2 linked regions of the Priestia megaterium genome follow. The protein of the gene in region 2 binds, or shares a complex with, the protein of the main gene of each other region. Links are inferred from orthologs where the notes say so. Each region holds a gene or a part of one and is shown on either strand. Other genes may lie near its edges.

Evidence for each region.
Region 1: the proteins of fabF (region 2) and acpP are in contact, whole or in part, in a solved structure (PDB 6OKG), measured with the Escherichia coli proteins. The link is inferred for Priestia megaterium from one-to-one orthologs.

The regions. Positions count from the first base shown.
Region 1 is NZ_CP023317.1:3,989,763-4,000,803, forward strand. Bases 1-2,723 are described here. They hold acpP (acyl carrier protein), read right to left. Parts: upstream 1,618-2,723; coding sequence 1,384-1,617; downstream 1-1,383. Other genes in these bases: smc (chromosome segregation protein SMC), read right to left, coding at 1-378; rnc (ribonuclease III), read right to left, coding at 456-1,202; fabG (3-oxoacyl-[acyl-carrier-protein] reductase), read right to left, coding at 1,756-2,496; fabD (ACP S-malonyltransferase), read right to left, coding at 2,498-2,723. In the rest of the region: more of fabD, read right to left, coding at 2,724-3,442; phosphate acyltransferase PlsX, read right to left, coding at 3,446-4,450; transcription factor FapR, read right to left, coding at 4,471-5,034; ATP-dependent DNA helicase RecG, read right to left, coding at 5,298-7,346; sdaAA (L-serine ammonia-lyase, iron-sulfur-dependent, subunit alpha), read right to left, coding at 7,339-8,226; sdaAB (L-serine ammonia-lyase, iron-sulfur-dependent subunit beta), read right to left, coding at 8,306-8,968; CEQ83_RS20450 (PTS sugar transporter subunit IIC), read right to left, coding at 9,181-10,209; CEQ83_RS20455 (DAK2 domain-containing protein), read right to left, coding at 10,405-11,041. UniProt on the Escherichia coli protein: Carrier of the growing fatty acid chain in fatty acid biosynthesis.
Region 2 is NZ_CP023317.1:660,477-677,342, reverse strand. The notes cover bases 7,545-10,470. They hold fabF (beta-ketoacyl-ACP synthase II), read right to left. Parts: upstream 9,666-10,470; coding sequence 8,424-9,665; downstream 7,545-8,423. Other genes in these bases: CEQ83_RS03515 (beta-ketoacyl-ACP synthase III), read right to left, coding at 9,705-10,470; CEQ83_RS03525 (DUF2268 domain-containing putative Zn-dependent protease), read right to left, coding at 7,545-8,317. Also shown: trpS (tryptophan--tRNA ligase), read left to right, coding at 1-530; CEQ83_RS03560 (YjbA family protein), read right to left, coding at 560-1,309; CEQ83_RS03555 (hypothetical protein), read right to left, coding at 1,338-1,496; opp4C (oligopeptide ABC transporter permease), read right to left, coding at 1,609-2,523; opp4B (oligopeptide ABC transporter permease), read right to left, coding at 2,535-3,500; opp4A (oligopeptide ABC transporter substrate-binding protein), read right to left, coding at 3,529-5,268; CEQ83_RS03535 (ABC transporter ATP-binding protein), read right to left, coding at 5,312-6,295; CEQ83_RS03530 (ABC transporter ATP-binding protein), read right to left, coding at 6,295-7,317; more of CEQ83_RS03525, read right to left, coding at 7,544-7,544; more of CEQ83_RS03515, read right to left, coding at 10,471-10,643; CEQ83_RS03510 (hypothetical protein), read left to right, coding at 10,900-11,100; CEQ83_RS03505 (ComZ family protein), read right to left, coding at 11,129-11,323; CEQ83_RS03500 (NAD-dependent epimerase/dehydratase family protein), read right to left, coding at 11,400-12,284; CEQ83_RS03495 (hypothetical protein), read right to left, coding at 12,466-13,206; CEQ83_RS03490 (YjzD family protein), read left to right, coding at 13,416-13,604; CEQ83_RS03485 (NAD(P)-dependent oxidoreductase), read left to right, coding at 13,808-14,692; and 2 more genes. UniProt on the Escherichia coli protein: Involved in the type II fatty acid elongation cycle. Catalyzes the elongation of a wide range of acyl-ACP by the addition of two carbons from malonyl-ACP to an acyl acceptor.

The sequences.
Region 1 (11,041 bases), 3.3 Mb from region 2 along the record:
ATCGACAATATCTTTTAAACGGCACGGCTGGTTGTTAATAAAAAATTCACTGTCTCCTGAGCGGTACACGCGCCTTGTAATACTAACTTCATGATAATCAAGCGGGAGAAACTGGTCATCATTTTCCAAAGTCAGCGTTACGTCAGCCACGTTTACCGCACGGCGTGATTCGCTTCCTGCAAAAATAATGTCCTCCATTTTCCCTCCACGAAGCGATTTGGCTGACTGTTCTCCAAGCACCCAGCGTATAGCATCCGTAATGTTGCTTTTTCCGCTCCCATTCGGTCCTACTACCGCCGTTACACCTGGCACAAAATCTATCGATACTTTTTCTGCAAACGATTTGAACCCTGCAATATCTAATCGTTTGAGGAACATAGAAATCCCCCCTCACACATGTAATCTTTTCATAGCAAATCCCCCTTTATAACGAATGCGTTAAGAGGGGGATCATTTTATTTCGTTTGACTTGCTCTAATTTTCGTAATAGCTACTTGAGCTGCTTTTTGCTCTGCTTCTTTTTTCGAACGGCCTACACCAACGCCGAGCTCTTCACCATTTAACGATACGCGAGATAAGAATTCGCGATTATGCGCTGGACCTTTTTCTTGCAAAACTTTGTATTCTAATTGTCCAACTCCATCACGTTGAATCACTTCTTGAAGCTGGCTTTTGAAATCCATCACATGAGAAAAAGCACCTTCATTAATTTTCGGAAAGACAACTTTTTTTAGAATCGTTACTACCGTATCAAGCCCTTGGTCTAAATAAAGAGCTCCGATAAATGCTTCAAACACATCGGCCAGTAAAGCCGGTCTAGATCGGCCGCCCGTCATCTCTTCACCTTTTCCAAGTAACACTAGTTTACCAAAATCCATTTCATTTGCAAAAGTAACAAGCGACGGTTCACACACAACTGCTGCACGAAGCTTCGTTAACTCACCTTCACTCATCGTTGGATACTTTTTAAATAAAAATTGTGATACGGTTAGCTCTAATACGGCATCTCCTAAAAACTCAAGACGCTCGTTGTCTTCATACGGTCTTCTGCGATGCTCATTCACATAGGATGAATGTGTAAATGCTTGAAAAAGAAGCGCTTCATTTGTAAACTGAATACCAATTTCCTTTTGAAACTCGGCAAAATTTTGCTTGAATTTCACGTTCATCTTTCGATCTCGATTTGAATATTGTTTAGGCATAAAATACCTCCGCTTACCTGCTTCAATTGTTTCGTAGTTTTTCCCTACCATCTCTCATTATAAAACGAGGTATCCTAAAAGATACACTACCTTTTCAAAAAAAAGAGGTCTTTTTTTGAAATTCTTAAAAAGAAGAGAAAGCCCCGCTGTTTAACGGGGCTTTTCATACATATACTACAGATTAAATTTGGCTCTGTATGTAATTAACTGCATCTCCTACAGTTGAAATTTTTTCAGCTTCTTCGTCAGAAATTTCAATATCGAATTCCTCTTCAAGCTCCATTACAAATTCAACTACGTCTAGAGAGTCAGCACCTAAGTCTTCTTTGAAACTAGATTCTAGTTTCACTTCACTTTTGTCTACACCAAGACGATCAACAATGATTGTTGTTACGCGTTCTAGTACCTCTGCCATTGTTCTTCACCTCCCCTCAAGTCATTATAGATGATTTCCATCTAAAATACTATGGTTGAATAATAAAGTTTATCGGTCGCCTAGTAAACGTCCCTTTGTACTTTATCACCAAATTGCACTTTTCGTAAAGTGCCTTTTTTACATCACCATTCCGCCGTCAACGTGAATCGTTTGACCCGTAATATAACGGCTTGCATCTGATGCTAAAAACGCAACTGCGTTCGCAACATCCTCAGGCTGGCCAAAGCTTGCAAGAGGAATTTGCTTTAACATTTCCGCCTGAACTTCTTCATTCAATTTATCCGTCATGTCTGTTGCAATGAAACCTGGAGCAACTGCATTCACTGTAATATTGCGGCTTGCTAATTCTTTGGCAGTTGTTTTTGTTAAACCAATCACGCCTGATTTTGCTGCTACATAATTTGCTTGTCCAGCATTACCGCTGACGCCGACAATTGATGAAATGTTAATGATGCGTCCTGCGCGCTGCTTCATCATTTGACGAGTAACCGCTTTTGTACACAAAAACACGCCTTTTAAGTTTGTATTAATAACATCATCCCATTCGTCTTCTTTCATACGCATAAGAAGATTATCACGTGTGATGCCCGCATTGTTTACTAAAATATCTACTGAACCAAATGTAGAAATCGCTTCTTTTATCATTGCTTGTACAGAATCACTTTCTGCCACATTTGCTTGTACAGCAATTGCATCCGTTCCTAGTCCTTTAATTTCATCCACAACTTCAAGAGCTTTCGCTTCGCTTCCAGAATAGTTTACAACTACTTTAGCACCAAGCTTTCCCAGCTCAATTGCAACGGCACGACCAATTCCGCGAGAAGCGCCTGTTACAACTGCAACTTTCCCTTGTAACATTTTATTCTCCCCCTTTTAGTGCGTCAATCGTTGATTTTAATGATGTAAGATCATTAACAGCGTAAACAGCCGCACGGCGATTTACTTTTTTCACAAGACCTGATAATACTTTTCCTGGTCCAATTTCAACAAATGTATCTACACCTTCTGCAAGAAGTGTCTCAACTGTTTCTTCCCATCTCACTGGAGAATACAGTTGTTCCACTAGCTTGTTTTGAATATCTTGACTGTCAGTAACCGGCTTTGCTGTTACGTTTGCTACTACTGGAACTTTCGCATCGCTAAAGCCCACTGTTTCTAGCGTATCACGTAATTTTTCAGCAGCTGGCTTCATTAAACTAGAGTGAAACGGACCGCTTACCACTAGAGGAATCACGCGTTTTGCACCTTTTTCTTTGGCAAGAGCTCCTGCTTTTTCTACGCCATTTACCGTACCTGAAATAACAATTTGACCCGGACAGTTAATATTTGCAAGCTGAACAGCGTCGCCTTCGTTTGTAATTTGAGCGGTAACGGCTTCTAGATCTTCCGCAGACATGCCAAGCACTGCTGCCATTGTACCTTGACCTGCTGGTACAGCTTCGTCCATATAGCGACCTCTTTTGTGAACAGCCACAACAGCATCTTTAAACGATAAAACCTCAGCAGCCACAAGCGCACTGTATTCTCCTAGACTGTGACCCGCAACAAAATCGGGTGTAATTCCGCTCGTTTTAAACGCTTCAAGCAGCATTGTACTCGTTGTTAAAAGAGCAGGTTGAGCGTGATAAGTTAAAGTCAATTCTTCTTGAGGCCCTTCAAAAATAATGTTTGAAAGACTGAACCCTAAAGCTTCGTCAGCTGTATGAATCAGCTTTTTTGCTTCCTCTGTTTCATCATATAAATCTTTTCCCATACCAACAGTTTGTGACCCTTGGCCTGGAAAGATAAAAGCAATTTTCCCCATTTCTTATCTCTCCTTTTCTTCATTAGCAGTTTGTTCGATTGCTTTTTGAATAGTGGAAGACACATTGTTTTCCACCATATTCACAGCTTGCTTAATCGCGCTAAATACTGCATTCGCATCCGACGAACCGTGCGCTTTGATAACAGGCGCATGCAATCCAAACAGCCCTGCTCCTCCATATTCACTGTAATCCATTTTCGCTTTTAAACCCTGCAGTTGAGGCTTGAGTACCGCTGCGGCTAACTTGCTTTTTAACGTGCTCATTAATTCTTGTTTAATCATTGAAAACAAGGAAAGCGCCGTTCCCTCAATGCTCTTAAGAGTCATATTTCCTGTAAAACCATCTGTTACAACCACATCGGCTACGCCGTTTAGCAAATCACGAGATTCCACGTTGCCTACAAAATTGAGATCAGCGTTTTTTAGTAGCTGAAAAGCTTGTTTGGTTAAGTCATTTCCTTTTTTATCTTCAGTTCCAATGTTCAACAGTCCCACTCTAGGAGCTTGAATGCCGCGTACTTTTTCGGCATACACCGACCCCATCACAGCGTACTGGAGCAAATGTTCAGGCTTGGCATCAACGTTTGCACCAACGTCTAGCATTAAAAAGCCTTTTCCATCTAGTGTCGGAAGCGTCGGAGCAAGTGCTGGACGTTCAATGCCTTTGATGCGACCTACAATAAAAAGTCCCGCTGTCATTAACGCACCTGTGTTTCCTGCTGAAATACAAGCATCAGCACGACCTTCGGCTACTTCATTTGCCATTAATACCATAGATGCTTGTTTTTTACGGCGCACAGCTCGCACTGGCTCATCAGTTGCATCAATGGTTTCTTCTGTATGAATAATTGAAATACGATCTGAATTTGTTAAATGCTTTTTTATTTCTGATTCGTTTCCAATTAACGTAATATGTAATTTTTTAAATTGAGCAGTAGCTTTTTCTACACCTTCAATAATGGCTTTCGGTGCATGATCTCCGCCCATTGCATCAATAGCTAGTTTCATGTTGGGTCTCATCCTTTTTATTATTTATCCTTTGTAGAACGATACATTTTAAAAGTGCCAGAGAACACTTGCTCTTGCCCTACATAGCTGTTTACCTCAACGGTGGTTCGCACTTCACTAGTTGACAGAACTTTCGCTTTTGCTATCACTCGCTCATGAAGCTTCACAGGGCGATGATAACGGATCGACGCATCTGCTGTGAGCGCTAGTTCGTTGTTAATAACAGCGACAGCTAACGAATTAGCTTGCGCAAAAAGGTGGTGACCACGAGCAATTTGATTACGCTGAAACACATGCTCTGTTTTCACATCAAAAATAGATATCGCTGATTGATCTAGTTCAATGTCGATAACTTCTCCAATTACTTCTTCAATCGGAAGCGAACGCACTTCCTCGTCTAGTTGTTTTGAAGCTACATGCTTAATACGTTCTCGCAGTTCAGGAATCGACAACTCTAGGCGGTCTAATCGAATTGTTTGAACGCTCACTGAAAAACGGTCTGCTAGTTCTTCATCCGTAATAAATGGGTTTTCTTCAATTGTCGTTTTTAATAGCTGCTGTCTTTCTTTTTTACTGCGCTTCATTGTCCACCATCCGAACTTTTAATACTAGGTACTAATAGCAGTATATAATCATTGCCTTCTAATTGCAACATTTTTCACATGCTGTATTCTGTGAATCACACTATGGATATTCATGACTATTAACAGCCGCTAAAAGTATCTACATACATGAAACCGACGTTCACCCTACCAATGAAAAAATCCGAACGAGTTGGATTCTTCATCAAGAATCTCGATTCATCGTTCGGATTTCCCTTCAACTAAACTACTTTCAGCCTCTTTTACTAATCAAATTTTTCTCCAGTTAATACGCCCGTTGCTTCTAATTGTATTCTCAGCAGTGCAAACTGATCTTCTGTCCAAAAGCTGTCGGAATTTACAAGCTTAGCAGCATCTTCTCGAGCTACTTCAAGCGCACGGTAATCGTGCACCATGTCTGCTACTTTAAACTCAGGCATCCCGCTTTGCTTTCTACCAAAGAAATCACCAGGCCCACGAAGCTCTAGGTCTCTTTCTGATAATACAAATCCATCGTTTGTTTCCGTCATGATGGTCATTCGTTCTTTTCCAACTTCTGATTTGGGATCCGCGAGCAGAATACAATACGACTGTGCATCTCCTCGTCCTACGCGTCCTCTTAGCTGATGAAGCTGAGATAACCCAAAGCGCTCTGCATCATAAATGACCATCACGGTTGCATTCGGAACGTTCACTCCTACTTCTACAACCGTTGTGGATACTAAAATCTGCACGTCATTTACGCTAAACTGTTTCATCACTTCTTCTTTTTCATCAGGTGACAATCTTCCGTGCATGAGACCAACGCTTGCTTTTCCATTAAAATAGTGAGTGAGTGTTGCATGCACATCAATTGCATTTTGAACATCCAGCTTGTCCGATTCTTCAATCAATGGACAAATAACATAAGCTTGTCTGCCATCGTGTATTTCTTTTTCAACGAAATGTAAAATACGTTCAAGCATATCATGTTTTACCCAGTACGTTTCAATAGCCTTACGTCCTGCTGGCATTTCATCAATAATGGACACATCCATTTCTCCAAACACCGTAATAGCAAGGGTTCTTGGAATAGGAGTCGCCGTCATAAACAGTACATCCGGACTTTCTCCTTTTTCACGTAAAACCCGGCGCTGTCCAACTCCAAAGCGGTGCTGTTCATCCGTAATGACGAGCCCTAAACTATTATATATAACTTCGTCTTGAATTAAGGCATGTGTACCTACTAATACATGAACATCTCCGTCTCTCACTCGCTGAAGCAGCTCTCTTCTTGCTTTTCCTTTAACAGACCCTGTTAGCAAGCCTACGCTGATGCCTACCTTTTCAAGCATCGCAGTTAATGACTCTGCATGCTGTTCAGCTAAAATTTCAGTCGGTACCATTAAAGCACCTTGATGTCCCGCTAAAACAGTGGCGTATAAAGCAACCGCTGCTACGACTGTTTTACCTGACCCTACATCACCTTGCAGCAAGCGATTCATGCGATAAGGCGATTTCATATCGTGCGTAATTTCGTTTACTACACGTTTTTGAGCGCTTGTTAACGGAAACGGCAGCAAGTTCGTGAAGTTTACCAGCTCAGTTGAATCAAATGCTTGCTTCATTCCAGGCGTTTCTTCTCTTTCGCGCTTTCTCAGCGCCTGCATTTTTAATTGAAAAAGTAGAAATTCTTCATAGACAAATCGACGTCTCGCTTGTTTTAAATCTTCATGATCACGAGGTAAGTGAATACTTCTAACCGCTTCTTCACGCGTTACTAGTTTGTACCTAGAACGAATAGAGGCCGGGAGCATATCCTGAATGCTGCTGCCATAATTCTTCAACGCAAGAGAGACGAACTTCCGCATTCCTTTGACCGTTAAGCTGCCTTTAACTGAGTAAACAGGCTCAATCGTTTGATTTTTAACAAACGGAGAAAATTGAAGCTCCTGCAAGTTAATCGTTTGCCGATGCTGATCCCATTTCCCCGTAACCGTAACAGTTTGATCGATTTCTAACTTCGATTTATAGTAAGGGCGATTAAAACAAGTAACCGTAATCAAATAGCGGTTTACTAGCAGCCGAAACGTAAGGCGCGAACGTTTTTTTCCGTAATACGTAAGTGAGGGGACGCTGTGAACCTTTCCTTCTACGGTGACCTTTTCGTCGTGCTTTGCTTCAGCCAAATCTTTTAACTCATAATCTTCATAGCGGTATGGGAAATGTTCTAACAAGTCATGCACACTGTGAATATGCATATCCTCTAATGCTTGTGCTGTTTCATCTCCAATACCTTTAATGGTTTTAATTGAAATAGTTGTTAGTTCATTCACTTTTATTTAATGCAATACCAAAGATCTTCGCTTCAAGCTCGCGACCTGTTGGTGTTGCCGCTAAGCCTCCTTGTGCAGTTTCTCGTAATGCAACCGGCATTGTTTGACCAATTTTATACATAGCATCAATGACTTCATCACATGGAATACGACTTGTAATGCCTGCTAAGGCCATATCTGCTGCAATCATTGCATTCGCCGCTCCCATTGCGTTTCGTTTCACACATGGAACTTCTACTAGCCCCGCTACTGGGTCACATACTAATCCTAGCATATTTTTGAGAGTAATTGCCATTGCTTCAGCTGCCTGACTAGGTGTACCTCCTGCCATTTCAACGATCGCTGCAGCTGCCATACCTGAAGCTGAACCAACTTCTGCTTGACATCCGCCTGCTGCTCCTGAAATAGACGCATTATTGGCTACAACAAACCCAAAAGCACCTGATGTAAATAAAAATTCAATCATTTCTTTACGAGTGGGATTTAGCTTATGTTGCACTGCAAACAGCGTTCCTGGCACTACCCCTGCAGATCCAGCAGTAGGCGTTGCACAGATTGTACCCATTGCCGCATTTACTTCGTTTGTCGCTACAGCTTTGCTAACTGCATCTAAAATTAAATTTCCAGATAAAGATTTTCCGCTTTGAATATAGTTTTGAAGCAGCACTGCATCCCCGCCTGTTAAACCTGTAACAGACTGTACCCCTTTTAAACCGCGTTCAACCGCTTCTTCCATAACCGTTAAGTTCCGGTCCATTTTTTCCATGATTTCTTCACGAGTAACTCCCGTGATATCTATTTCCTGTTGAATCATAATCTCTGCAATTTTTACATTTTGACTTTCTGCTAATTCTACTAGTTCTGCTACATTTCGAAACATAGTAACCTCCGCTATTATTCTGTCTTATTTTCACTTTAGAACCATATATAATTATTCGATTTATTCTCCCAGGCCTTTCCTATTCAACCATTCTTGTTACTTGAATAATGTGAGGCAATGTTTTTAACTCTTCAATTACATCATCTTCAATATTCGTATCCATTTCAATTGCCATAAGCGCTACTTCGCCGCGCTCTTTGCGAGATACTTCCATATGTCCGATATTAATTGAATGTTTCATCAAAATATTTGTAACGGTCGCAATGGCACCAAATCGATCATTATGCACAACGAGAATAGCTGGATTCATGCCTGATAAATTTAATTCAAATCCGTTAAGCTCCGTAATTTGAATTTTTCCTCCGCCAATTGAAATTCCAACAACTTCAATTTCCTTTAATCCGTCGCTCATTTTGATGCGAGCAGTATTCGGATGGTCTGTGATTGCCGCTTCCTCAACAAATGTGACGTCAATTCCTTCTTTTTTAGCCAAGTCCAAAGACTCCGGAATACGCTGATCGAATGTATCAAAATCTAAAATACCGCCAATCAACGCTACGTCTGTTCCGTGCCCTTTATACGTTTGAGCAAAAGAACCGTACAATGAAACCACAACTTTTGTGGGCTGCTTACCAAAGAGTGTTCGGGCAACGCGTCCAATACGCGCTGCACCAGCCGTATGTGAACTAGATGGTCCAATCATTACCGGACCAATAATATCAAAGACAGATTTATATTTCATAAGGATTTTCCCCCTGCTATTTAGACATTGTTATTACTTATATGTTACTTGAGCTTTTGACTTTTTGGAAGCTTTGTTTCACGCTCTTAAAAAATTTAAAAATTCTCATTTTTGTTAGAGATTCACGCACAAAAAAAGCGGTGTATTTATCCATAAAAATAGGATAAGCACACCGTTTTTTTTGCTATGTTATGCAGGAAAAGATGAATTACTTACGCTGCTTCTTGCTCTGAAGCTACATCGTCTACTGTTTTAATTTTAAAGTTTTTAAAAACAACTGAACCTATAAACCCAGCTAATGCTCCCGCTAGTGCACAAAGTACTGCACAAATTGTGACCTTCATAGGGTCATTAAACCCAAACATCACTGCAAGTCCTGCGATTGGCGTTGCCGTGCCTGCAGCATCATTTACTAATCCGAACAGAGCCACAACTACACCCGCTAGCGCCCCTCCAACAAAGTTGGTAATGTAAATAGGAATTGGATTGGCTGAAATAATATTCGCTTGTGTTAAAGGTTCAACTGCAACTGAAATGGTTGTACGACGATCCCCAATTTTTAATCGATCAAACAGCACATAGTTCATGAAAGAAGAACCAAATACAGCAAGAGCTCCAATCGCCATAGGCAATCCCGTTAACCCTAGCATAGCCGTTAAAGCCATTGAGCTAAGCGGAGCCGTTGCTACTACTGTAATAACTCCCCCTAAAATAATTCCCATCAAAATAGGGCTAGCACTTGTTGTATCTTTAATAATTCCTCCAATATTTAAAAGCGTCGCATCTACAATAGGTGAGAATGCATTACCAATTAATCTTGTTAAAGGTGCTGCAATTAAGATATTGCCTAATAAGTCTAGACCAGCAGGTGCCTTTTTCTCAATAAATTTCACTACAAATGCCATGAGGTATCCCGCAAAAAATCCAGGGAGCAAGCCTAGTCCTGAACACACCACGCCCATCATAAGAGCATATACAGGAGATACTCCTAACGCCAAAGCAACTAGTGCAGCTGCTGCAACTCCTCCCATTCCTCCTGCAGCCTTTCCAACTTCACCTAAGAATGAAATACCTAGTAAATCTCCTCCTACATATGACTGAAAGGCCTCTACGAGAAACGCAGCCACCGCTCCGCTTGCCAGAGCCCCCATTGCTTTCATGCCATAAGGTGCCTTGTTGCTAAACAACCAAAATAAAAATAAAACTAATAATAATAAACCTGTTCCTTTTAAAATATCCACTGTTGCCTCTCCTCTCATGCTGTTTTCTTTCACATTTGACTCAATCAGTTTTCAAAACTACCATACAAACGGGTTCTTTTCAACTAATATACCTAATATGCCGAACGATTACAACATGTAAAAATAAAATAGTTCGTATTTAACTTAAAAAACACAAAAAAGAAGCGCCCCTTGAGAGGAGTGCTTCTTTTTTTGTTATTCAATTGCAAAAATGTAAGAATATAAAGGTTGATCTCCTTTATGAAGCTCTACCTCAACTTCTTCAAACGTTTCTTCTACAAACGATGTTAGCGCTTCAGCTTCATCGTCTGAGACATCCTCTCCTTGAAGAATCGTAAGGATTTCCGCTTCGTCATCAATCATATAAGTCAATAGCTTTTTCGCTGCTTCTAATTTCTCTGAATCTTTTACGACGATTTTCTTTTCGGCAATACCCATAAAATCGCCTTTAGCTAATTCAAGGCCATCAATATTTGTATCGCGAACTGCATACGTTACTTGCCCTGTTTTTACGTGCTGCAGAGCTTCTGTCATTGCTTCCTCGTTTTCTTTTAAGCTTTGCTGAGGATTAAATGATAGCAGCGCTGTCATTCCTTGAGGAACCGTTTTAGACGGGACAACCGAAACGTGACTGCCCGCAACAGCAGCCGCTTGGTTAGCAGCCATTACAATATTTCCGTTATTAGGTAAAATAAGTACCTGTTCTGCATTTGTTTCTTCAATCGCTTTGACAATATCCTCCGTACTTGGATTCATTGTTTGTCCGCCTTCAATGACAACCGTTGCCCCAAGGCTCTTGAACAATTCAGCAATTCCTTTTCCCATTGATACA
Region 2 (16,866 bases):
TAACGCGTGACTTAGCTGAGCGCTTTAACAAAAAATACAATGATATCTTCACTATTCCTGAAGTACGTATTCCAAAAGTGGGCGCACGCGTCATGTCTCTTCAAGATCCTACGAAAAAAATGAGCAAGTCCGATCCAAACCAAAAAGCTTTTATTACGCTCTTGGATGACGCTAAAACGATTGAAAAGAAAATCAAAAGTGCCGTAACGGATTCAGAAGGTATTGTTCGCTACGATAAAGAAAATAAGCCAGGTATTTCAAACTTATTAAGCATTTATTCAATCCTAGCAAATAAATCAATCGAAGACATTGAAGCAATGTACGAAGGCAAAGGTTATGGTGACTTTAAAGCTGACACAGCTAAAGTAGTAGCTGAAGCACTTGCTCCAATTCAAGAAAGATATTATGAATTAGTTGATTCTAGCGAGTTAGATGATATTTTAGATCAAGGTGCCGATAAAGCAAATGCAACGGCTAATAAAATGCTTCGCAAAATGCGAAACGCAATGGGAATTGGCCGTAAACGTTAAAAAAAAACGACTGCTATGCAGTCGTTTTTTTAATTCACTTTTGGCTCTTGTTCAATTTCCCAAAGTTTTTCAAAGAAAGGTTGTCCTTTTACTAAGCGCTCGCATAATAATTTATGTTTCGGTGACCACCCTGACTTCGTTTCATCGTATAGCTGATTCCATACGTCTTGAAACGGCATCTCTTGAATGTCTTCGTATTTCGTTGGATTCCACTCTGTGTACCAGTAGCGGATTTGAGCTGTATTTTTTGTTGTATGTAGCTGATCAAGTGCCATAAATAACAGCTGTTTTAGCTGACGTTCTTTACGTGTTAGCCCTCTCATCGTTTCAGGAGACGGCGAAAGAATATGATGCTCTTTTTTAGTTAGCTCGTCTTCACTGAACTTATATTCTAGCTCTTCTTGATCCGCAATCATCTCATAAACTAACTGTTCTTGTCTTGGAATTAAGCGGCTTTTTCGAATTGGGATATGATAGCCCATCGTATCAATTGCTAAAATATTCGTTCCATCTGTAACAATAAAACAATATTCAACCTGCGTGCGCTCATGATTTTTCCGAATGTATGCTTTCTGATAGACATCTTGTAGTAGTTGTTGAGGTAGCTCGGAAAGATCATTTTCAATGTAATGAAATAAAAGCGGATTTACTTTTAATAACGGTGCTTGATCGAGCAGTTCTACACAATCGTCTTTTCTCCACTCATGGAAATGACACACATTATAACCGTTTTCTTCGCCTTCAAACCAATTAACCCATACATCATGAAGATATAGCATAATTTACCCCTCACTTACTATCTGTTTGTTATCCATCAGTATAGGCAGAGAAAGGAATTTTTATTCCAAATGATGTTATTTTTCTAAAAATTAATTGTAAAATACCTTCGTTTTTGGTTATTATGCAAATGCACTTATTTCGAAGCTCAGACATAACGCCAGTGCTAATGATTGCTACAGGCTTCATGAACTATATCCACCCCTATAAGCAGAAAAAATCCGAGTTTCTTCTATAGTAATAGGTTTGTCAGGAGGTCTGACAAACCTAAAAAAATCTATCACACTTTTGTGATAGATTTTTAACGAAGAGATTTTGGATTTAAAGCATCTTTTAATCCTTCACCAATGAAGTTGATAGCCAGGATCGTAAATGTAATAGCTAAACCTGGCGGAACCCACATCCAAGGCTTATTCTGCAGCACATCTGATTCCCTTGCTTCTGTCAGCATATTCCCCCAGCTCGGCGTATCAGCCGGCACGCCAAAACCGATAAAGCTAATCGCTGACTCAAACACGATAAGGATGGCCATCTGCAAACTGGCTTGAACCACAATCGTTGAAAACACATTTGGCAGCAAATGTTTGAAGATGATTTTAAACGGGCTGCACCCAATGGAAACAGCTGAAAGCACATATTCATTTTCTTTTTCAGCCAAGACTTTGCTTCGCACCAGCCGGGCCGTACTTCCCCAGCTTAGGAAGCTAACAACTAGGATGAGCGTCCAAACGCCTGAGATTTTTCCAATTAGAATTGTATTTAACACTACAACAAAAACAATGAGCGGAAAGTTTAAGACAAAGTCTGTAAAACGCATTAAGAATTGGTCCACTTTGCCTCCGTAATAACCCGCAATCGAACCAATAAGAGTTCCGATTAAAATAACGAGTGTTGTACAAGCAACTCCAATCAGTAACGAAGTTCTTCCTCCATACAATGTACGTGCAAATACGTCTCGACCATTTGTATCCGTTCCAAACCAATGCTCACTGGAAGGCGCTGCATTCATCGCCATATAGTCGATACGTGTAATATCTGCTTTTGTAAGCAGCGGTGCAAAAATGGCAAGAAGCGTAATCACAATCATGAAAGCTAAACTTATCATGGCTAGTTTATTTTTTACAAACTTCTTTCGCGCAATCGCCCATGGAGAAAGGTTTTTAGGAGCTTTCATATTCACTTCTGGCTGTACATCTTTTTTCGTTACAATTTCCATACTTTCTCCTCCTAATCCAAACGAATACGCGGATCTGCTACGCCGTATAACAAATCAGCAACCAGATTCCCAACCAATGTTAAAATTGAAAACAGCATTGTAAGCGACATCATAACTGAGTAGTCACGAGTTGCTACAGAGTCAACAAACAACTTTCCGATTCCTGGATACGTAAAGATTGTCTCTGTAATGATAGAACCGCTAATGATTGTTACAAGATCAAACCCTAAAAACGTAATAAGCGGAATCATTGAGTTGCGTAAGATATGAACATTATAAATTTTAGATTCTTTTGTTCCTTTTGCTCTGGCTGTGCGCACAAAATCTTTGCGACTGTTTTCAATAATATCATTACGCAAAAATTGGGTATACTGCGCGGTCGACATCAAGCCAAGAATCAGTGCAGGTAATATAACGTGATGAATTCTACTTTGAATAAATTCCCATGATCCCTCTTTTAATCCTACTTCAACAGAACCGCTAAACGGAAACCAGCCTAACTGAAAGGAAAATAAATAAATGCCTACGATCCCTGCGATAAACGATGGAACCGCTAATGCAAAGTAATTATATCCTGCAATAAAGTTATCTGCTAAGGTATACGGTTTTCTTCCTGCATACATACCTAAAATAAATGCAAACACATACGTAATCAAAAGCGAAGTCAAAGCTAAAAAGATCGTATTAGGCATACGCTCTAAAATAATATCTAATGTCGGTAACTTATGAGTTGTTGACTTTCCTAAATCTCCTTGTGCCACTCCCTTTACCCAGTTCCAATATTGAACGTAGATAGGATCGTTATATCCTAGCTTATCACGCATTTCCTCAATGTATTTTGGATCTGTATTACTGGGGTTGATTTCTCCCCCAAAAGGGTCCCCTGGCATCATTTTTGCCAGGGAAAACACAACAAAGGAGATCAGAATCAACATTGGAATCATCCCTAAAATACGTCTTAGTGAGTATTGCAGCATCGTTGACTCTCCTTTACATATAAAATACTTATTCCGTTACAGACCATTTCTCCGGATCTACAACTACCGTTGATGGATCTAGAGTTACGTTTTTCACACGCTTATTCACAGCATAAATATTGATATTTTCCCATAAAGGAAGTGCTGGCAGCTGCTCGTTAAAGAATTTTTGCCATTTTACATATACATCTTTACGGTGTTTATCATCAAATGATTTTTCACTCAAACCGTCTTTAAGCATTTCATCAGATTCCTTATTTACCCAACGGCCATAGTTCCATTCAGCATTAGAGCTCCATAATCCTGTAGGATCTGGATCTGAACCAGTGTCCCAAGAACCGAAGAACGCTTCTAACGCCTTATCGTCGTTATCTTTCATTTCATTGTACAAGTTAAATTCAACAAGTGAACCCGTTGCTAATTTTGTTTTAATACCAATATCATTCCATGCTTGCATAATAGCCTTCGCACGACCCTCGAAGTTGGCTGGACCAGCATAGTGACCAAATGAGATCGTAAATGGTTTTCCGTTTGGATCTTCTACAAAACCGTCATTATTCTTATCTTTATAACCAGCTTCAGCTAACAATTTCTTAGCTTTTTCTGGACTATACTTGTACTTTGTTAAATCTTTTTGGTCAGCAGCAATCCAGAATACAGAGGGAATAACTGTGTTAGAAACAACCGCTTTGTCGTTCATAAATGCTTTTACCATTGCTTTTCTATCTATTGCGTAAAGCAATGCTTGACGAAGTTTTAGATCTTTGAACTTATCATAATCATCTACGTTTTTACCAGCGTTTTTATCACGATGTCCAAATCGTAGACCAATATACGAATAACTAGTTGATTTCCCTTCCAAAAAGTCTAAGTTTTCTGCTTTTTCAACTTGCCCTAAATCAGCTGGGCGAACATCCATAATGTCGACATCGCCTTTTTTCAATGCTCCGGCGGAAACAGATGGATCCAGTACTTTTACAACAACGCCATCAAGATGAGGCTTACCTTTCCAATAGTCATCATTGCGTTCCATCTGAACATATTCACTTGCTACCACTTTTTTCACTTTAAATGGTCCAACACCAATAGGCTCTTTACGAACTTGTTTGGACTCTGCAAGATCTTTTACAGCAATTCCTTCATAGTACTTTTTCGGCATTGGATACGGCCATAGATTGTCTAAGTTATTTACACGAACTTCTTTAAACGTTACTTTAAATGTTTGCGGATCTACCACTTCAACTCCGGAAATAGAATCCGCTTTGCCGTCATGATATTCTTGAGCGCCTTTAATATGCTCAACGTTTACATAGCGTGGACCTGTATAGTCTTTATCAGCAATCGTTTCATACGTATATTTAAAATCATCTGCAGTTAATGGATCTCCGTTATGCCACTTAATCCCCTTTTTTAATTTAAACGTGTAAGTTAGTTTATCACCACTCACGTCCCAAGTAGCTAAGTCAGATTTAATTTTTAATTTCTTATCATAAGTAAAAAGACCTTCATTGATAAATTCTAAGATTTGGCTATCATACGCACTACCATACAATGCGTACTCAAAAAGCCCTTCCGGCGCTCCGTCAATCCCATACGTAATCGTTCCGCCATCTTTTGGCTTGTCTGTTTTTGCACCTTCAGTTTTTGCTTCTCCGCCTTCTTTATTACTAGAAGATGAAGAACTGCTTCCACCGCTGCATGCCGCTAGAAAAAGCGATAGCACAAGCAAAATGGAAACAAGTGATAAAAACGATTTCTTTTTCATCATGACGTTCCCCCTATTTAACTAATAATCTGTTCGTATGTAGCTTTTACGAGTTATATAAATGGCAAGCTACTTGATGGCCAGGTCTCACCTCCTTTAAGGCAGGTTTCGTTTGGCTGCACTCTGCCATGGCATGTATACAGCGAGGATGAAACGCACAGCCTTTTGGCGGATCAATTGGACTTGGCACATCTCCCTGTAAAATAATGCGCTGTTTTTTCTTTCGTGGATCTGGTTCAGGTATAGCCGATACAAGCGCTTGCGTATAAGGGTGCAATGGCTCTGCGTATAGGCTTTTCTTATCAGCAATTTCTACTAAACCGCCTAGGTACATAACACCGATACGGTCACTCATATGTTTAACAACACTCAAATCATGGGCAATAAATAAAAAGGTTAGGTCGAATTCTTGTTGAAGTTCTTTAAGAAGGTTTAAAACTTGTGATTGGACAGAAACGTCAAGTGCCGACACCGGTTCATCAGCAATAATAAGTTTTGGACGAAGTGCAAGTGCACGTGCAATTCCAATACGCTGACGCTGCCCACCGGAAAATTCGTGAGGATATTTATAGTATGCATCTTCCGGTAACCCTACTTTTGTAAGTAGATTCATAACTTCTGATTTTAATTGATTGGTTGATTTTCCTGTAAAATTCCGAATTGGTTCAGAAATAACATCTCCAACCATTTGCATTGGATTGAGGGAAGCATAGGGATCTTGAAAAACCATTTGGAAATCTTGTCTAATTTTACGGAGAGAAGTTCCTCTTGCTTCTGTGATATCTTTACCATCGAAAATAATTTTTCCGCTAGTTGGTTCCAACAGTCTTAGAATCGTCCTTCCTGCCGTGGATTTTCCACAGCCAGATTCTCCTACCAGACCGAGCGTTTCTCCTTTTCGAATCGCAAAGGAAATACCGTCAACTGCTTTTACATCACCAATTTTCTTTCGAAAAAATCCCCCGTGAATAGGATAATAGGTTTTTAAATGCTGAACTTCTAGCAATACATCTTTCACTGCTTTAGTCATTAGCTTGTCTTCACTCCTTTTGACGGATAGCTGTTTTCATACAGCAGACATGCGACGTCATGCCCCTGTGAATCCTCGCGAAGAACAGGCGTAACGGAACTGCAGTCTTCCATTGCATGAGGACATCGGTTAACGAAACGACAGCCTGTCCTCGGCATGTTTACAAGAGAAGGCACAATTCCTTTGATCGTATTTAATACTTCTACATCATCTTCCATGCGTGGAATTGAGTGAAGAAGCGCTTTCGTGTACGGATGTTTTGGGGCATAAAATAACGTATCAACATCTGTATGCTCAACAATTTTCCCGCCATACATGACAATCACTTCATCACACATCTCAGCAACGACTCCTAAATCATGAGTAATCATAATAATAGACATATCATTGCTTTCTTGAATTTCTTTTAACAATTCTAAAATTTGAGCTTGAACCGTAACATCCAGGGCGGTTGTCGGCTCATCCGCAATTAAAAGTTTAGGCTGACAAGCTACCGCCATGGCAATCATGACGCGCTGTCTCATTCCTCCCGATAGCTGATGCGGATATTCATCGATGAGCTTTTCGGATCTCGAAATACCAACGCTTTTTAAAAGCGCAATGCTTTTTTCACGCGCTTCCGCTTTCGATATATTCATATGGTTAAACAATACTTCCTGCAGCTGATACCCAATGGTTAAAACAGGATTGAGAGATGTCATCGGTTCTTGGAAAATCATTGAGATGTCTTTTCCCCGAACATCATTCATCTCATCTTCTGATAAGTGCGTAAGATTCTTTCCGTTAAATACAACGCTTCCGCTTCTAATTTGACTATTTACTTTAGGTAATAGCCCAATAACGGATAAAGACAATACGCTTTTTCCACAGCCAGATTCTCCTACAACTCCTACAATTCGCTTTCGTCCGACTTGAAACGACACGTCGTCCACAGCATTATGCCAGGAATCATTAATGGAAAAAGCAGTTTGTAAATTTTTCACTTCTAGTAAAGGTGTTGATTCGACGGGCTTTTTATCCATTTATAGTGCACACCTCATTTTTCTAAAAATTGTTATATTTGAATAAGATATTATTACAATTTCATTACAAAATCAATATATTTTGAAAATTAATTATATTTTTTATTTTTAAAATAATGATTTTTGAATATCTCTTCAGCACTTTAACGCATAAACCTCCTAATTTTTTGTTGAAAACAGGATAAATTTTACTATTTTTTGTTTTAGGTATATAGAACTTATTTTTTTACAGTTGGAACGCAGATTTTTTTAAGATAGTATTGGTACTAAGAGGAAGCAGCTGGGTAGTAGTTAAAGTGTGAGGCTTCATACATGAAGTAACAAGATGATAACCGATATTGTAGCCCATCATTTCTGGATACCAATTTTGGCCGAATAACAGTTGATCATATTTTTTTTCGTCAGCGCGCAGATTGTAATAAGGTTTAACATGCTTTTCCCACATTTTTTTAGCTTCTTCAATGGTATAATAATTTGTCCAAGGGGCTAAATATTTTTTACCACAATATTCCTCCACTGCTCTTTCAGCTAACCCTTCCATCATCATAGCGTCTAACAAAGTAATCGTTTCATCAGATTTGTTAATGGCTTTTAGCCTGCAAACGTGATGATATTCATGGGTAAGCACCGCTAACATTTCTTCATCGGATGTATGACTTGTCATAAACACAAATAATTTATCGGTAAAAGCGACACCTGCTCTTCCGTTAAATTCACGCTGCATTTTTCGATTTCGAGGATTGCTTGGAAGCACTAGCACCGCTACATCCGGCCCATTCCATGCTTTTTTAAGCTTTTCATAATGTGCTTTTACTTTCTTCCAAACCTGCCTTTTCTTCATTTCTTCTAATTCTTTTATAAACATTAAAGAAGGCGGACACATTCCATAGTTAAAAAGTAATTCCATATATTCTTTTTCTTTTAATTTCTTAAAATAGCGCGCAAGATAACGGCTTATTTCTTTCGGCTCCGTCCAAGTAGAAGTTGAAACAATCGGCATGTTTTCCCCTCTCTTTCTTCATCCTTTTGCTTCATGATATGTTCACAGCTACTCTTTTGGTTATTAAAAATAAAAAAAATTCTAGGCGTCAGCCTAGAATTTTTCATTATGCTTCGTATTTTTTAAAGATGATTGTTGCATTGTGACCGCCAAATCCAAGTGAGTTGCTTAGCACCGCTTTTACTTCTTGCTTACGCGCTTTGTTTGGAATGTAGTCTAAATCGCACTCTTCATCGGGTGTTTGATAGTTAATTGTTGGAGGAAGAATACCGTCTTGAATTGCTTTCACACTAAAAATAGCTTCTACTCCACCAGCAGCTCCTAGCAAGTGGCCAGTCATTGACTTTGTTGAACTAATTGCTACTTTTTGAGCGTGGTCACCAAATACTTCTTTAATAGCCATCGTTTCAAATTTATCGTTGTACCCTGTACTTGTACCGTGAGCATTGATGTAATCAATATCACTTGGCTGTAGACCTGCATCTTCAATCGCATGACGCATTGCACGAACGCCGCCTTCTCCTCCTGGAGCTGGCGCTGTGATATGATGAGCATCTCCTGTTGAACCATAGCCCACAATTTCAGCATAAATACGTGCGCCGCGTGCTAATGCATGTTCAAGCTCTTCAAGCACAATAACACCCGCACCTTCTCCCATAACGAAGCCGTCGCGGTCTTTATCAAACGGACGAGATGCTGTTGCAGGATCTGGATTTGTAGAAAGTGCTTTATTCGCACAGAAACCAGCAATAGATAAACGCGTGATTGGTGCTTCCGTACCGCCCGTCACCATCACGTCTGCATCTCCGCGTTGAATGACTTTAAATGCATCACCAATAGAGTTTGTACCTGTTGCACACGCCGTTACCGTACAAGAGTTCACGCCTTTCGCCCCTAAAGCAATAGAAACTTGTCCTGTTGCCATATCAGGAATCATCATCGGAATAAAGAATGGACTTACACGGCGGGCACCTTTTTCTAATAACGTTGAATATTGATTTTCAAACGTTTCCATACCGCCAATTCCAGATCCAATCCAAACCCCGACGTTTGGAGCAATCTCTTCCGTAATAGTCAAATTCGCATCTTTAACAGCCGCCAATGCAGCTACCATCGCATATTGAGTAAAGCGATCCATCTTACGAGCCTCTTTGCGGTCAATAAAATCTTCCACGTTAAAATCTTTTACTTCAGCCGCTACTTTAGCAGGAAATTCATCTGCATCTAGTCTTGTTAAAGGACCAACGCCAGACACGCCTGCTACTGCGTTTTTCCAAGCTGTTTCTACGTCATTTCCAATTGGTGTAAGCCCACCAAGTCCTGTTACAACTACACGTTTTTTATTCATCGTACATTCATCTCCTTCAGTTGCTTTAAAAATGTAGTGTTATTTTCCCCATCTAATGGCAATAGCTCCCCATGTTAAGCCGCCTCCGAAGCCAACCATTACAATTAAATCATCGTCTTGAATTTTCCCTGCTTCAAGCTCATGAACAATTGAAATTGGAATCGATGCTGCTGATGTATTGCCGTAGTATTGGATTGTTTTAGACATTTTTTCTTCAGGCAAGTCTAATCGCTGTCTTGCAGCTTCCATAATACGAATATTCGCTTGATGAGGTACAAGAAAATCAACATCCTCTTTTGTTAAACCTGCTTTTTCAATTACATTAACAGCAGATTCCCCCATTTGTCGAACAGCAAACTTAAATACTTCACGTCCGTTCATGACAATATGATCAAGCTCGTTTTGATACAAGTGCTTGCCTCCTGTACCGTCGGATCCTAGTTCAAAGGATAAAATACCTCGTCCTTCTGACACAGGTCCCATTACAACTGCACCTGCTCCGTCTCCGAATAAAACAGCCGTGTTACGGTCGTCCCAATCTGTAATCTTAGAAAGCTTTTCTACACCGACCACTAATATATGCTTGTAAGCATTAGTTTCAATAAATTGCTTAGCTGTAATCATGCCGTACATAAATCCTGCACATGCTGCACTCACATCGTAAGAAGCTGCTTTTTTTGCTCCCAATTTTTCTTGCAGCATACATGATACTGTAGGAAACGGTTGATCTGGCGTTACCGTAGCAACAATGATCATGTCAATATCTTCTGCCTCGACGTTAGCTTTATGTAAAGCTTCAACTGCTGCTTTATAAGCTAAATCAGATGTGTCCTCGTTATCGGCTGCAATTCGGCGCTCTTGAATACCTGTGCGCGTACGAATCCACTCATCTGATGTATCCATTACTTTTTCAAGATCTAAATTTGTTACAACTTTCTCTGGTACATAACGTCCAATTCCTAGAACACCAGCGTTCATATCAACCTCTCCTTTAAATAAAAGGCTTATATTCCTATAAAACCTATATCTGTCATTTCATTTACCGATTATATAATCAATTATTATGAGTTGGTACTAATTTTACTTCATTTTTTATTTTTTGTCTATATGGGTGTTCGTCCTACTCAGGTATCTATCATGCTACATATAGTAATCATACGGGTCCCTCTTACTCTAGTATGGGACATTAGGTAAGAACTTACCCACCATTAAAATAGTGAAAGGAATGAGTATCATGGCAAGAAGACAAAGAAATGAAGCTTTTTCTGATTTTATGTTTGGAGCTGGGCGCAGAAAATCAAGAGAAGAAAGAGAGCGAGAGGAGTGGGAAAGATTATTCAAACAAATCGATGAAATTGTACTCGCCGTTGAAGAACTAGCTCCTCTTCTTAAACAGTTTGCCCCTTTAGTCGATTTATTTTACAAACAAAAATAACAGCTCGGATTCTACCGAGCTGTTTTCTTTAGTTGTTTTCATTTTCAGCTAATGCATCTTGCTTGCCAAGCTCATAGGCGTCGTTCATTACTTTTGTCAGTAATGTCAATACCGGCTGTACGTGTTCCATTGATAACTCAACGCCTGTTTCATCTAAAATCTGCTTTGCTTCTGGCAAGTACTTCATTGCAATTTGCATGAATTGCATATTTTGCTCTTCCATAGTGAAATCTCCTTTATTAAAAACATTTATTCCTCCTTATATTAGCGAATCTATTCTATAAGTACAACTTTCTCCTTTAATGAAGAGGTAAAAAGAATGTTCTCATATGTTTTTTTTGCAGGTAAATGCCTTCTTTAGCCGTTACTTTGGAAGAAAAATGTAGCAGTTCTTTCGCTTTCCTGCTGATTTCATATTTTTCTTGAGCCGCTTCTTCCTTCACCTCCATATGAGTAATGTTTGCTCCAGCGCTCCAAGGCTGTAATTTTTCTTCAACTAAATGAACCACTTCATATGAATATGCACCAGTTTTACAGCGTCTGAGTGCACTGACGGCGTCTTCAATATAAATAATAAAATCCGTGCCTTCCATAATGGTAAAATCTTCCTCGTACCCGGCAATATTTTTAGAATAGCACATTGACAAAGGCTGCCAAGGTCCGTAAAGAGTGGGCGTTCTGACAATCATAATGGGCCATCCATCATCTTTATATTTTTCTATCATTCGCTCAAAATGAACGTATAGCCTTCCTTCACTACTGTCCGGTTCTGGAATCGTTGTTTCTTCAATCTTTCGCTGCTGGTCTCCAAATACGCGCATGGTAGAAACAAACACAAATCGAATGTTGAATTGACGGCATTTATTAAGTGCTTGAATGAGTACTTGCTGCGCTTTTTGCATTTCTTGTCTTAAAAAATCAGGATGATAAAAATCTCCTCCATCGAAATACGTGAAGTAGACAATATCCGTTTCTGAGGTAATCATATCTAATGAATCGCCTACTTCAGTCGATACATAATTAGCGTTTCGCCCTAAGAAAAATTTCATCTCTTCCTGCAAATCATCTTCTTCTTTATGAGCAGAATGTGTATATCCTTTTACTTCTGTACCTTCGTCTAAAAAAGTCATACATAAATGAAAACCAATAAAGCGGTTTGCCCCTATTACTACTACATTTCCCATATCGCTTCCTCCAATTCTTCATTCATCATTTATTAAACAAAAGCTTAAAGCCCTATAGTTATAGAGAGTACTCATTCCTTATTTCAAAGTAGTTCATCCCTAAAAACATCATGAACTCTCTTTTTCCTTTTATCTCTTATACAAAAAGCCCCTATGATATGTATAATCATAGAAGCTTTGCTTATAACACTTTTTCATGCTGTTTATAAAATTGGAGAAGGGACCGTTCAAATAAATAGTTTTTTTCAGGCAAATAAAGTGAAAGCATAATCGGAGAGTGAAGTTCTTCACGATGTAGTTCATATTTTTTACTGTGTGCAATTGGATAATGAGTAGAGGCATTAGGCGCGGTCCATATCTTCACGGGCAGCGTTGATTTTAATTCCGTAACGGAAGGGTACTCCTTAATTAGCTTTGATACTTGCTTCCGCTCCACTTTATAAGCTTGAGTCAAGTCCTTCGTGAATTGTTTATAAAAGAATTTATTGTTTTTTTCATGTTCTGCATGCGTATGAAGATCAATACACGGATTTAGTAAACCAGCTGATCGAATGAACGTATTCCCGTCATTTTCCATTAGCTGCAGCGCTAACAGAGCCCCCATTCCTTCAGCTAAAATATGAATTCGTTTATTTAAAATTTCTTGTTTCATTACTAAATGATAAAGTTGTTTTGCAAGGTGATATGCTTCAGGAGACCCCCAATGCCGGCCATATAAATTGGAATAAAATACTGTGTATCCTTCATCTTGTAAACATTGCAACAGCTGTGACCTTCCGCCGTGCTGAATCCATAAGCTAGTTGAACTTTCAACAAAATGATCTTTATCACCCAGTACTAACACACCGAAACCATTCGGTCGTTCAGGGACATGTACGACATTCCATTGCGTATCTAAGCTAAAAAAGCGTCGATGTATCATAGCTCTTCCTCCGTAACTTACTAGTTGTTCCATACAGTGTATGATAGAACCATAAAAAAGCGCACTAGAATAATGCCTATTTCTGACTTATTGCTCTTTTGTTTCTGCATGGGAGCACGCCCCTTATTTATTCATAAAAAATTCAATTTCTTATTTGACTGCTATATGCTAAAATGAAATCAAACTGTACTGTAAACGAGGTGAATAGAATGCGTGTCGTAATGGCTTTTGTTTGGGGCTTTTTACTAATGAATATGGCAGTGTACGTAATCTCTGCAATGACGGGCGGTACTTACAGTTTCGCAACCGCTTCCATCCTTGGAGTAGTTTTCACGCTAGTTGTAATTTTGATTGGAGAACTGGGTGTACCGAATAAACCAGCAAATAATCAACACTAAAAAGTGTTGGCTGTAAAGCCAGCGCTTTTTTTATTTTTTGGCATAGGTTCTTCTCAGTACTTTCTTTCCTTACCTCGTATTCAAGACATAGGACTGAGAGTGCTTTTCTCTATCTATATATAGTCGGAATCATTGATTATCCCAAACTTTAACTATATAATTTTAGAATAATCAAACTATTAACTTTAGGAGTGAATACTGCTGTGACTAAAGAAAAAATTGGTTTTATCGGAACAGGCGTTATGGGTCAAAGCATGGCCGGGCATTTAATTGACGCAGGATATGAAGTCCTTGTTTATACACGAACAAAAACTCGTGCTCAAGCACTACTTGAAAAAGGGGCCAAATGGAAAGAAACCGTTCAAGAAGTGGCCGAACAATCTGATGTTATTATCACCATGGTAGGCTATCCTCACGATGTAAAAGAGATTTATTTGGGAAAAGACGGCATTATACATAATGCAAAGAAAGGCTGCTATACAATTGATATGACGACATCAAGCCCTATACTTGCTCGTGAGATTTATCAAGCAGCAAAAGAGAAGCACATTCATGCGCTTGACGCTCCTGTTTCAGGAGGAGATATTGGGGCTCAGAAAGCAACCTTAGCGATTATGGTAGGAGGCGATTCTGAAGCATTCTCTGCCGTTACGCCTATTCTTGAAAAAATGGGGACAAATATCGTTCTTCAAGGAAGCGCCGGTGCTGGTCAACATACAAAAATGTGCAATCAAATTGCTATTGCCTCTAATATGATGGGTGTCTGCGAAGCGATACTTTATGCTGAAAAAGCCGGATTAGATCCGAATACCGTTCTAAAAAGTATTGAAACAGGCGCAGCGGGAAGCTGGTCGTTAAGCAATTTAGCTCCTCGCATGATTAAAGGAGACTTCGAACCAGGCTTTTATATTAAACACTTCATTAAAGATATGAAGATTGCCATTGAATCAGCTGAAGAAATGGAGCTGTATACACCCGGGCTAAAATTAGCAAAATCGCTTTATGAACAGCTCGAAAAACAAGGCCAGGATAATAAAGGAACACAGGCTCTGTATACCCTTTTAAAACAGCATGCCCTAACTGTATAAAGACAGGCAGCTCATTACGAGCTGCCTGTTTTTATTAATGATTTACGCTTCATTTAACGAATTCATAAAACGACTGAATGCGAGCTGCCCTTCAGCAGTTTGTTTAAACACACCTGCATGCTCTAAAATAGTCGCAAAGATCAAACCGAGCTCTTGTTGAAGAATGCTTTGGACATTTTCCACTTCAATATGCGGATATTTTTTCTTGATGTGTTCAGCCCACTTCACGTGTTTTTTCACTTGATCATGCCTGCTGGCTACTTCACTCAGGTTATTCTGAACTAACCCTTTGGCCACTAGACTCATTTCGTCTTTCAAACGACCGGGTAAAACCGCAAGCCCCATTACTTCAATTAAACCTATGTTCTCTTTTTTGATATGATGAACTTCTGCATGCGGATGATAAATGCCATCTGGATGCTTGCTGTTTGTTCGATTGTTTCGCAGTACTAAATCTAATTCGTACAAATCCCCTCTTTTCCTAGCAATAGGCGTGACCGTATTGTGAGGAGTTTGATCTGTAAAAGCTAAAATACCAGCACTTTGATCACTATATGATTTCCATTTCTTCAAAATGAAATCCGCTGCTTCCACTAATGGTGCAAGGTGCGAACTTTGAAGACGAACGACCGACATTGGCCAATGAACAATTCCAGCTTTCACGTTTGGATGCGCTTCAAGAGAGAACAATTTATTTATTCTTGCTTTAGCCATAGGAAACTCATGATAGCCTCCTTGAAAGTGATCATGCGTTAAAATAGATCCTCCTACGATGGGTAAATCTGCATTTGACCCTAAAAAATAATGTGGGAATTGTTCAACGAAGGCAAGCAGCCGCTTAAACGTTTGCTTTGAAATATGCATAGGTGTATGCTCACTCGCAAAAACAATGGCATGTTCATTATAATAAACGTAAGGTGAAAACTGCATGTACCACAGCTCTTCCTGCAATTCCACAGGGATAATCCGGTGATTTTGGCGAGCTGGGTGGTTAATGCGGCCTGCATAGCCAGCATTTTCTTTACAGAGCAGGCATAGCGGGTAGTTGCTTTCTTTCAGTGATTTGCTTGCTGCAATTGCTTTTGGATCTTTTTCCGGCTTAGATAAGTTGATAGTAATTTCAAGTTCTCCAAAGTCAGTGTTTGTTACCCATCTTTCGTTTTTAGCAATTCGATCTCTGCGAATATAGTGAATGTCTTTTGACAGCTTATAATAATAGCTTGTGGCTTTTTGAGGGTTTTGCTGATAGTGATCGTAAAAGGTTCGATTAACCTCTGAAGGCATGCTTGCAAAGCATCCCATTATTTTGGTATCGAATAAATCTCTATATGTGATAGAATTATCGGCGATTCGATTGTTTTCGGCAGCCCAATCAAGCATGTTATCTAAAATAGCAGCTGGATGTTCCAAACGTTCTTCTTTAACTTCTACCGTAATACATTCGTCGAGTTCTAACACTTCCAGCAGTTTATTTCTCACCACATCTATATCCCATTTTGTTACTAGATTCTTTTGTAAACCATATTGAATAAGTCGGGTGATTTCTTCATGAATGTTGACTGACATACACTCGTTCCTTTCTCTATCTGTTTTCTCTTATACTGCTTCTAATGTGAGTTCACGCGCTCCTTCTCCAACCGTAACCACATAAAATTCAGCTTCTAAACTCGTTTGCTTATAATAAGCGTCTTTTACTTCTTCAATAAATCTATCAACCTGTGCTTTTTTTACGATACTGATTGTACAGCCGCCAAAGCCTGCACCCGTCATGCGTGATCCAATCACACCTTCTTGCAACCAGGCTGCTTCTACAAGAGCATCTAATTCTTTTCCACTTACTTCATAGTCATCTCGCAGCGAACAGTGCGACTCATTCATCAATTGACCAAATCCTTTTAAATCGCCGTTTTGCAATTTAGCAACCGCTTCTTTTGTGCGTTCATTTTCATATACCGCATGTTTAGCGCGCTTACAATCTACTTCTTTTTGTATTAAAGATTTGTGCTTTTCAAATTGTTCTTTCGTTAAATCACCAAGCGAATCAATGGAAAGTGAAGTTTGCAAATCTGATAGTGCTCTTTCACACTCCATACGGCGCTCATTATATTTTGAATCTGCCAGCCCTCTTCGCTTATTTGTGTTAGAAATAACGAGCACAGCATCTGTTAACTGCA